DNA from 3 places in the Rouxiella sp. T17 genome. Region 3 is predicted to be linked to each of the others. Evidence: predicted binding sites of a transcription regulator. Region 3 holds the regulator's gene; each other region holds the start of a gene.

Region 1 (3,280 bases), on a different contig from region 3:
AATCTGCCGCTCGGCATGGTCAGCCTGCTGGCGGTGACTTTTATCGTGCTACAAATTCTGGCCGCCAGCCTGCACTATTCGCAGGCGTTACTGTTTAATCGCGCGGCGGTGGGCGTGGTTCAGCAACTGCGTACCGATGTGATGGACGCGGCGCTGCGCCAGCCATTGAGCGCCTTCGATACTCAGCCGGTCGGGCAGCTTATTTCTCGCGTGACCAACGATACCGAAGTGATCCGCGACCTTTACGTCACCGTCGTTTCCACCGTTTTGCGCAGCATTGCCCTGATTGGCGCGATGCTGGTGGCGATGTTTTTACTCGACTGGCGCATGGCGCTGATCGCCTCGTGCATCTTCCCGGCGGTGCTGGTGGTGATGGCGCTGTATCAAACTTACAGCACGCCGGTGGTGCGTTTGGTGCGTGGTTATTTAGCGGATATCAACGACGGCTTTAATGAAGTGATCAACGGCATGGGCGTCGTGCAGCAGTTTCGCCAGCAGAAACGCTTCGGCGAACGCCTGACCCGCGCCAGTCAGTCGCATTACATGGCGCGGATGAAAACGCTGAAACTCGAGGGTTTTCTGCTGCGTCCGCTGCTTAGCCTGTTCGGATCACTGATCCTCTGTGGCCTGCTGGTGCTGTTTGGTTTCAGCGAAGAGGGCAGTATTGGCGTCGGGGTGCTTTACGCGTTCATCAACTATCTTTCGCGCCTCAACGAACCGCTGATCGCGCTGACCTCGCAGCAGTCGATTTTACAGCAGGCGGTGGTCGCCGGTGAGCGCATCTTTGACCTGATGGATAGGTCGCAGCAGGAATATGGCGAAGATACCGCGCCGTTGGCCAGCGGCGAAATTGAATTCGATGACGTCAGCTTTGCCTATCGTCAGGACAAAATGGTGCTCGAGAATATCTCGCTGCACGTGCCGTCGCGCGGCTTTGTGGCGCTGGTTGGGCACACCGGCAGCGGCAAGAGCACGCTGGCGAATTTGCTGATGGGTTATTATCCGTTAAACAAAGGCGATATCCGCATTGATGGCCGCTCGCTGACCACGCTGTCGCACTCTTGCCTGCGAAAAGGCGTGGCGATGGTGCAGCAAGACCCTGTTGTTCTGGCCGAATCGGTGCTGGCAAACGTCACGCTGGGTCGCGATGTCGACGAAGAGCAGGTGTGGCTGGCGCTGGAAACCGTGCAACTGGCGCCGTTGGTCAAGGCGATGCCCGAAGGTATTTACACGCGGCTCGGCGAACAGGGCAATAATCTCTCTGTTGGGCAGAAGCAGCTGCTGGCGATGGCGCGCGTTCTGGTGCAAGCGCCCGAAATTTTGATCCTCGACGAGGCAACGGCCAATATCGATTCCGGCACCGAGCAGGCGATTTCCCGCGCGCTGCGCGCAATTCGCCAGCAGACGACGCTGGTGGTTATCGCGCACCGGCTTTCGACCATCGTCGATGCCGACAATATTCTGGTGCTGCATCGCGGACAGGCGGTAGAGCAGGGTAATCACCTGCAACTGTTGCAGGAAAAAGGCCGCTACTATCAGATGTATCAGCTGCAATTAGCGGGCGAAGAGTTAGCCTCCGCCGAATAACGTTTACTGCCCGTTTTTCTTGCTCAATCCGCGCGCCGCGCGCCAGTTTTCGGCATACGGCGCGCGCGTTCCCGCTACGAAATCTCGACTGTTTTCGGGCCACTCGCACCATCTTCTTGCATCCCCTCAGCGCCCTCCGATAACCCTGCACTCTTTGTGACCACTCTGCACTGTTTTGGTGCTTAATAATTAATCAGTTCCCGGCAGGATCCTTGCCAAACCTTTTCTGAATATTCCTAAAATGGCGCTATTCGGGGCTAACAGGCTGAATCGGCTAAATTGAGCAGTTTTGGCACAACCCTTGCTTTATCCAATCCGTATCGGGCGTGAGTTGTATCACGATAAGCTCTCAATGTAAGGAGTGGCAAAATGAAGCTGGTTACTGTGGTGATCAAACCTTTCAAGCTGGAAGACGTGCGTGAAGCGCTGTCAGCTGTAGGCATTCAAGGGCTGACCGTGACGGAAGTTAAAGGTTTTGGTCGCCAAAAAGGTCATGCGGAGTTGTATCGTGGTGCTGAATATAGCGTCAACTTCCTGCCAAAAGTAAAAATAGATATCGCTATCGCTGACGATCAGTTAGACGAAGTCGTTGATGTGATTAGCAAAGCGGCCTATACCGGCAAAATCGGCGATGGCAAGATTTTCGTTGCTGAATTGCAACGCGTTATTCGCATCCGTACCGGCGAAACCGACGAAGCAGCTCTGTAATAAAAGAATCGGTGGTGAGTAGCAAAACAATAACTTTGATCAATAAAAGACTGATCAATAAAAACTGATCGATAAAAGAGCGATCGGTAGAAAAATGGTCGTTCAGCAATAGGGGTAGATTAATAATGAAAAAACTTTTATCCATGATGGGGCTGGCTGGCGTTGCCTTGTTGCCTTCACTGGCAATGGCGGCCGATCCGGTTGCCAACGGCGCTGATAATGCCTTCATGATGATTTGTACAGCACTGGTGTTGTTCATGACTGTTCCAGGCGTGGCGCTGTTTTACGGCGGCCTGCTGCGTTCGAAAAACGTGTTGTCGATGCTGACTCAGGTCATCGTCACTTTTGCACTGGTTTGCGTATTGTGGATGCTTTATGGCTACAGCCTGGCATTCAGCGAAGGTAACGCCTTCTTCGGCGGCTTCAGCAACGCGATGCTGAAAGGCATTGGCCTGACGTCTGTCACCGGCACCTTCTCGCAGATGATCCACGTGGCGTTCCAATGCTCGTTCGCGGCCATTACGGTTGCGCTGGTGGTTGGCGGTATCGCTGAACGTGTCCGCTTCTCGGCGGTCCTGATCTTCACCGTTATCTGGTTGACCTTCTCTTATATTCCTATCGCACACATGGTGTGGGCAGGCGGTTTCCTGGCGGCCGATGGCGCGCTGGACTTCGCAGGCGGCACCGTGGTGCACATTAACGCCGCGAGCGCCGGTCTGGTGGGTGCTTACCTGCTGGGCAAACGTGCAGGCTTTGGCAAAGAGGCGTTCAAACCTCACAACCTGCCAATGGTCTTCATCGGCGCATCGGTTCTGTATGTTGGCTGGTTCGGCTTCAACGCCGGTTCTGCAAGCTCCGCAAGCCCGATTGCTGCGCTGGCATTCCTGAACACCGTTATGGCAACCGCAGGCGCAATCCTGTCATGGGTGCTGGTGGAGTGGATGGTGCGCGGTAAACCTTCTCTGCTGGGTGCCTGTTCCGGTGC
Region 2 (3,280 bases), on a different contig from region 3:
GCCGCGCGTGACGCCGATAGATTTGCCGGAAAGCTGCTTCACATCGCTGAGCGCGTCGCCTTTCGCGCCAAACACGCCAAGAAAGAACGGCGCGTAAGCCTTGCTGAAGTCGATCACTTTTTCGCGCTCTGGATTTTTACCCAGGCTTGAAATCACTAAATCGACCTTATCGGTTTGCAGATAAGGCACGCGGTTGGCGCTGGAAACCGGCACCAGCTGCAACTTAAGTTTCATCTTGGTGGCCAGATACTGCGCCATGTCGATGTCATAACCCTGCGGCTGCATGTCGGTGCCGATGGAGCCAAACGGCGGGAAGTCTTGCGGAATGGCAACCCGCAGCACGCCGCGTTGTTCGATGTCTTTCAACTGATCGGCCATCGCCAGCGGTGCCTGAACCATCAACATTGCTGCACCAACCCACGCCAACAACCGTTTGTTCATTTTCATTCTCGACTCCCCGGATTAATAGTTTATGAAACGATAGATTCTTATGCCATGCATTCTGCAACTAATGTGCCAATAAATAAAAATGGCGCTGGATAAGGAGTAAACGCAGGGAGAATCAAGGAGGAGAGCGAAAAACAGGCTGGAATCAGCGGCAAAAACTCGCCCCATCGCGGGGCAAAGTGATAGAAATAGGAAAGTTAGCGCGCACTTTAATTGTGCAAAAGCACCAATTCGGGGCTGCGCCTTTTCGGAAACCGAGCGTTTTAGCGCCAATTAGCGCTGTTCAAGCTCATCGAGATCGTTATACAGCTCGGTAATCTGATGAATTCTTTGGCGACCCGATGCCAGCATTTCGTGCAGCAGCGCGTTGCTTAACAGGTTGGCGAGACTCATCGCAGCGGAATAGGAGTCGAAGGCCGACACGCTGTCGAGCGAGGCGGCGAGATGCCAGCGCGCCAGCGGGATAAGCGACTGCGCCTGCGGCTCGCAAATCAGCAATACCGGCACATTCATCTGCTGCAACTGAGTCAAAATGGCCCGCGTGGCGCGCGGACGACGGCGGAAAGCGACCATCACCACCACGTCCTGCGGGGATAAATCGACCAGCTCTTCGGCCAGCGTTTGCCCCGGCTGCGGCATCATCGACACCTGCTGGCGCACCTGCAATAGCTGCTGGCGCAGGTGCAGCGCGACCGGATAACTGTTGCGCAGCCCCACCAGCCGCACCTGACGTGCCAGACTCAGCGCGGTAATAACGGCGGTAAACTGATTGCCGTCAATCTGATTAATCCATTGGGTCAGGTTGGCCATTTCCTGCTTGTAATGGCGCGACAGCAGCGTGTTGCCCTGCACGGCGTCGCGGCTGTCGGTTAGCGGCATTCCGCTCTGGCGCAGGGTTCGCACCTCGTCGCGCATGTCGCGATAGCTCGGATAACCCAAACGTTTGAACAAACGGCTGACGGTGGCTTTCGACACGCCGCTCAGCCGCGCCAGCTCGGCGCTGTTGTAGCTCATCAGGTCGTCGATATGATCGAAAATAAAGTCGGCAACCCGCTGCTCCTGCGGCGTGAGCTCGGCATAATAGCCGCGCAGGCGTTCATCGATCTGTTTCATCTGCTGCATCCTGTAACCAATGTTTCAGCCGAAGATATCACGCGCGGCGATTTTCGGAAGCAGATAATTTTTTAGCGCCGCCTTCTGCTTTTGTTCACAATTTTGAAAAAAGATTGTCTCTCCTACCCGTTTCTGGAACAGCTCTTGCTTATCTTTAAACAGAAAGCAGAAAAACATTAACGAGAAAAAACGGCTCCTTGGAGCAAGAGGACTTGGCATGATTAACAGTAACAGCGCACCGCTCGGCATGGCGGTCACGCCCCACCATCTCGCCAGCCAGAGCGCGCTGGCAGTGCTGCGCGAAGGCGGGAACGCGATTGAGGCGATGGTCGCCGCCGCCGCAACCATTGCCGTGGTTTATCCGCATATGAACGGCTTGGGTGGCGACGGTTTCTGGCTGATCGTGCCGCCGCAGGGTAATCCGGTGGCGATTGACGCCAGCGGGGCCGCCGGTTCGCTGGCATCGCTCGATTTTTATGCCGGTGAATCGCACATTCCGCATCGTGGCCCGAAAGCCGCGCTTACCGTTGCAGGCACCGTCGGCGGTTGGCAGGAGGCATTAAACGTCTCGGCTGAGCTGGGTGGCGAGCAAAAACCGCTTGCCCGCCTGCTGCGCGACGCCGTGCGTTACGCGGCGGACGGTTTTCCAGTCACCGCTTCACAGCAGGCCGCGACCCAAAGCAAGCGCGACGAGCTGGAATCCATCCCGGGTTTCGCCGAGGTTTTCCTGCCGCACGGCGAGGTGCCGCCGTGCGGGCATCGTTTTACGCAACCTAAAATCGCCGCCACCTTATTACAGCTGTGCGACGAGGGATTAGAGAGCTTCTATCGCGGCGAGTTGGCCGCCAGCATAGCCGCCGACATGAAAAAGCTGGGCATGCCGATCACCGAAAATGATTTGGCCGCCTACCGGCCGCAGCGCCGCACGCCGCTGAAACTCAAGCACAGCAAGGGTGAAATTTATAATCTGACGCCGCCGACGCAGGGTCTGGTTTCGCTGGCGATTCTTGGGCTGACCGACAGGCTCAATCTCGCCGCGATGGACGAAGGCGCGACCATTCACTCCATCGTCGAAGCGACCAAGCTGGCGTTTGGCCTGCGCGACCGCTTTATTACCGATCCGCGCATGATGACCCAAGACGCGCAGGCGTTGCTGGACCCTGCCTATCTCGACGCGCTGGCAACCCGCATTAATCCGCATCGCGCCGCCGATTGGGGCAAAGGCAAAGGTCCGGGCGACACGGTTTGGATGGGCGTGATGGACAGCAGCGGGCTTGCCGTCTCCTTTATTCAGAGCATTTATCACGAATTTGGCAGCGGCGTGGTGTTACCCAACAGTGGCGTAATGTGGCAAAACCGTGGCGCATCATTCTCACTCGACGCCGAACATTTGCTGGCGCTGGCCCCGGGCAAACAGCCGTTCCACACCTTGAATCCTGCTGCCGCGCGCCTGTATGACGGCCGCACCATGGTCTATGGCTCGATGGGCGGCGACGGTCAACCGCAAACGCAGGCGGCAGTGTTTATCCGTCACGTGATGCAGGGGAAATCGTTGCAGGAATCGATTAGCGGGCCACGCTGGCTGCTCGGACGCACTTGGGGGCAAAGTTCAGATTCATTAAAACTCGAAAGCCGTTTCAGCCACGCCACGCTGGCAGGTTTGCGTCAACGTGGTCACGAGGTCGAAATGCTGCCGGAATTCAGCGAGGCGGTAGGTCAC
Region 3 (3,280 bases):
GTCATTATCTGGAACAGCTCTTCGTCACTTTGCGCACCGCGCAGGCGACGGCATACCGCTTTGTCGGCCAGCTTTTTGGCGACCAAAGAGAGGGTATGTAAATGGGTTTTACATTGATCTGCGGGAACCAGCAAGGCAAAAAGCAGGTCAACCGGCTGATTATCGATAGCGTCGAAAGCGATAGGCTGGTCGAGCTGGATAAATACGCCGACGGCGCGCAGGGTGTCCTCTTCAAGTTTTCCATGAGGGATTGCAATCCCGGCGCCAATTCCGGTGCTGCCCATGCGTTCACGGGTCAAAAGAGCATCGAAAATCACCTGCTGTGACAGGCCAAGCTGGTTGGCTGCCAGTTCGCTAATGATTTCCAGCGCGCGTTTTTTGCTGGCGCAGTGGACGTTGCTTTTCGTGCATTCGGCGTTTAAGACCGAAGTCAGATGCAGTGCGGTATCGTTAATCATCTCATTTTCACTTTGGCGTCTGCCTTAAAGATTTAACGGCTCGCTTTTTACCTTTCGCGCCTGAAATAGTGAATTTCATTAACGTCGAGTAAAAGAACGAGCCGATATAAAAGTCTTTAGGATCAGTGCTGTTTCAGTTTGTCTTTATGTTTGTTCAATTGTCGAGCCAGTTTATCAACCAGCCCATCTATGGCGGCGTACATGTCCTGATGCTCCGAGGTTGCATGCAACTCTCCTCCGTTCACGTGTAGCGTGGCTTCGGCCACCTGCTGCACTCTTTCGACACTCAATATTATGTAAACCTGATTGATCCGGTCAAAGTAATGCTCAAGTTTGGCAAACTTTTCGGTCAAAAATGCTCTCAGGGGTTCAGTAATATCTACGTGATGTCCGGTAATGTTGAGTTGCATAATGTCTTCCTTCTCTGTTGAGGTCAAACCAACTGTTTGCGCTGGTTTGAAGGCGGGATTGACAAAGACTCTCGGTATTTTGCTACAGTGCGTCGCGCCACCATAATGCCTTGATCCGATAGCATAGTGGCTAACTTGCTGTCGCTCAGAGGTTTGACGGGGTTTTCCGCCGCGATTAATTTCCTCACCAGTGCCCGGATAGCCGTGGATGAAGCTTCACCGCCGCTGTCCGTACTCACATGACTGGAGAAGAAATACTTAAGTTCGAAAATGCCCCGTGGGCTGTGCAGAAACTTCTGCGTGGTCACGCGGGAAATCGTCGATTCGTGCATATCCACGGCGCTGGCGATATCGGCCAGTACCATAGGTTTCATATACTCTTCACCGAGATCAAAGAATGCCTGCTGCTGTTCAACAATACAACGCGTGACCTTTAATAAGGTCTCATTGCGACTTTCCAGACTTTTAATCAACCACTTGGCTTCCTGCAGATTACTGCGGATAAACTGTCCGTCGCTATCATTACGCACTGAATTTCCCATCGCAGCATACTGCTGGTTGATCTTCAGGCGTGGAATGCTGTCAGAATTCAGTTCAACCGTCCAGACTTTACCCACTTTTCGCACCAGAACGTCGGGGATCACGTATTCGGATTCGCCGGTATTGATGGACTGGCCAGGTCGGGGATCCAAGGACTGAATCAGCTGCATCGCTCCCTTAAGTGTATCTTCTTTTAAGCGAGTTGAACGCATAAGTGCGCGAAAATCGTGATTGGCGAGCAGATCGAGGTGTTCGCTGACAATCAGGCGCGCATCAGATAAACAGGGAGTTTCGGGAAGATATTGGGAAAGCTGGATGAGCAGGCAGTCGCGCAGATCTTTCGCAGCGACGCCGACGGGGTCGAAACGCTGCACGCGCTTGAGCACGGCCTCGACCTCGTCCATGTTGACCTCTTCATCGCCAATACTTTCGAGAATATCGTCGAGAGAAATCGTCAGATAACCGGTGTCATCGACGGCGTCGACGATAGAGGTAGCGATTGCGCGATCGGTTTCGGTAAACGGCGTGAGCTCAACCTGCCACATCAGATAATCTTGCAGCGTCTGGGTGGTCTCGCCCTGATAAATCGGCAGTTCGTCATCGCTGTAATCATTGCCCGTGCCGGACGGCGTGCCTGCGGTGTAAATTTCATCCCAGGTGGCGTCGAGCGGCAGCTCTTCGGGCATATCTTTCTGCTCGAGCGCTTCGCGGGTGTCTAGCGCTTCGTTTTCGGTGGCTTCTTTGGCGTCTATTTCATCGTGCAGATCGGATTGCTCCAGCAGCGGATTGCTTTCCAGTGCCAATTGTATTTCTTGCTGGAGTTCAAGCGTGGACAGCTGCAGCAGGCGAATTGCCTGCTGGAGTTGCGGTGTCATTGCCAGTTGTTGGCTGAGCCTGAGTTGCAAACCTTGCTTCATATCTTGATTTCAATTCCGTTACGACAAATTAGCGGAGTATCTACTTTTGAAGACCGAAAGCCTCAATTAAAGACGGAAAGCCTCGCCTAGATAGACGCGTTTAACCTGTTCATTTTGCATGACTTCTTCTGGCGTGCCGTGGGCAATCATGTGCCCCTGACTCACGATGTAGGCGCGTTCGCAGACGTCGAGCGTTTCGCGCACGTTGTGGTCGGTAATCAGTACGCCGAGGCCGCTGTCGCGCAGATGCTCGATGATCTTCTTGATGTCGATAACCGAAATCGGGTCGACACCGGCAAACGGTTCATCCAGAAGGATAAATTTCGGATTGGCCGCCAGCGCACGGGCTATCTCCACACGACGGCGCTCACCGCCGGACAGCGACTGCCCGAGGTTGTCGCGCAGGTGCGAGATGTGGAACTCTTCCATTAGCTCGTTGGCGCGGGCCACGCGCTGCTCTTTATTGAGATCGTCACGGATCTCCAGCACGGCCATGAGATTGTTGTAAACGCTCAAACGACGGAAGATGGAGGCTTCCTGCGGCAAATAACCAATGCCGCGACGCGCGCGAGTATGCAGCGGCAGCAGGCTGATGTCTTCATCATCCACAATAATGCGGCCCGCGTCGCGCTGCACGATACCGACGACCATGTAAAACGTTGTGGTTTTACCTGCGCCGTTTGGACCCAAAAGTCCGACGATTTCACCTGACTTGACTGACAGGCTCACGTCTTCGACCACTTTACGGCCCTTGTAGGCTTTAGCCAGATTTTCTGCGATTAACGTTGCCATAGATTATCAGTTACTCTTTTTCTGACCTGCAGCCGCAGGGGTCTTTTGCTGTAGCTGGGAAGGCACCAGCACGGTGGTCACTCGGCTACCTTTGTCGCTGTAAGCCTGCATCTGCTGCTGCTGCACCAGATAAGTAATACGGTCGCCTTTCACGTTGCTGTCG

The links. The regulator sigma-54, encoded in region 3, starts transcription at its own class of promoters, with help from an activator protein. The targets are predictions, from matches to a motif close to GTTGGCACANNTTTCGCTNT.
Region 1: glnK (P-II family nitrogen regulator) is a predicted target of sigma-54. The motif match lies at 1,876-1,895, and genes of this name have one in related genera.
Region 2: SC206_RS12750 (gamma-glutamyltransferase family protein) is a predicted target of sigma-54. The motif match lies at 1,692-1,711, and genes of this name have one in related genera.

Annotation. Positions count from the first base shown of each region.
Region 1 covers NZ_JAWUEA010000035.1:165,967-169,246, forward strand. Annotated here, with positions in the region: gene SC206_RS14210 (SmdB family multidrug efflux ABC transporter permease/ATP-binding protein) at 1-1,587, shown strand, start outside; gene glnK (P-II family nitrogen regulator) at 1,957-2,295, shown strand; gene amtB (ammonium transporter AmtB) at 2,421-3,280, shown strand, end outside.
Region 2 covers NZ_JAWUEA010000033.1:66,541-69,820, forward strand. Annotated here, with positions in the region: gene SC206_RS12740 (transporter substrate-binding domain-containing protein) at 1-441, opposite strand, end outside; gene SC206_RS12745 (MurR/RpiR family transcriptional regulator) at 721-1,560, opposite strand; gene SC206_RS12750 (gamma-glutamyltransferase family protein) at 1,778-3,280, shown strand, end outside.
Region 3 covers NZ_JAWUEA010000021.1:271-3,550, forward strand. Annotated here, with positions in the region: gene ptsN (PTS IIA-like nitrogen regulatory protein PtsN) at 1-458, opposite strand, end outside; gene hpf (ribosome hibernation promoting factor) at 581-868, opposite strand; gene rpoN (RNA polymerase factor sigma-54) at 892-2,325, opposite strand; gene lptB (LPS export ABC transporter ATP-binding protein) at 2,392-3,117, opposite strand; gene lptA (lipopolysaccharide ABC transporter substrate-binding protein LptA) at 3,124-3,280, opposite strand, start outside.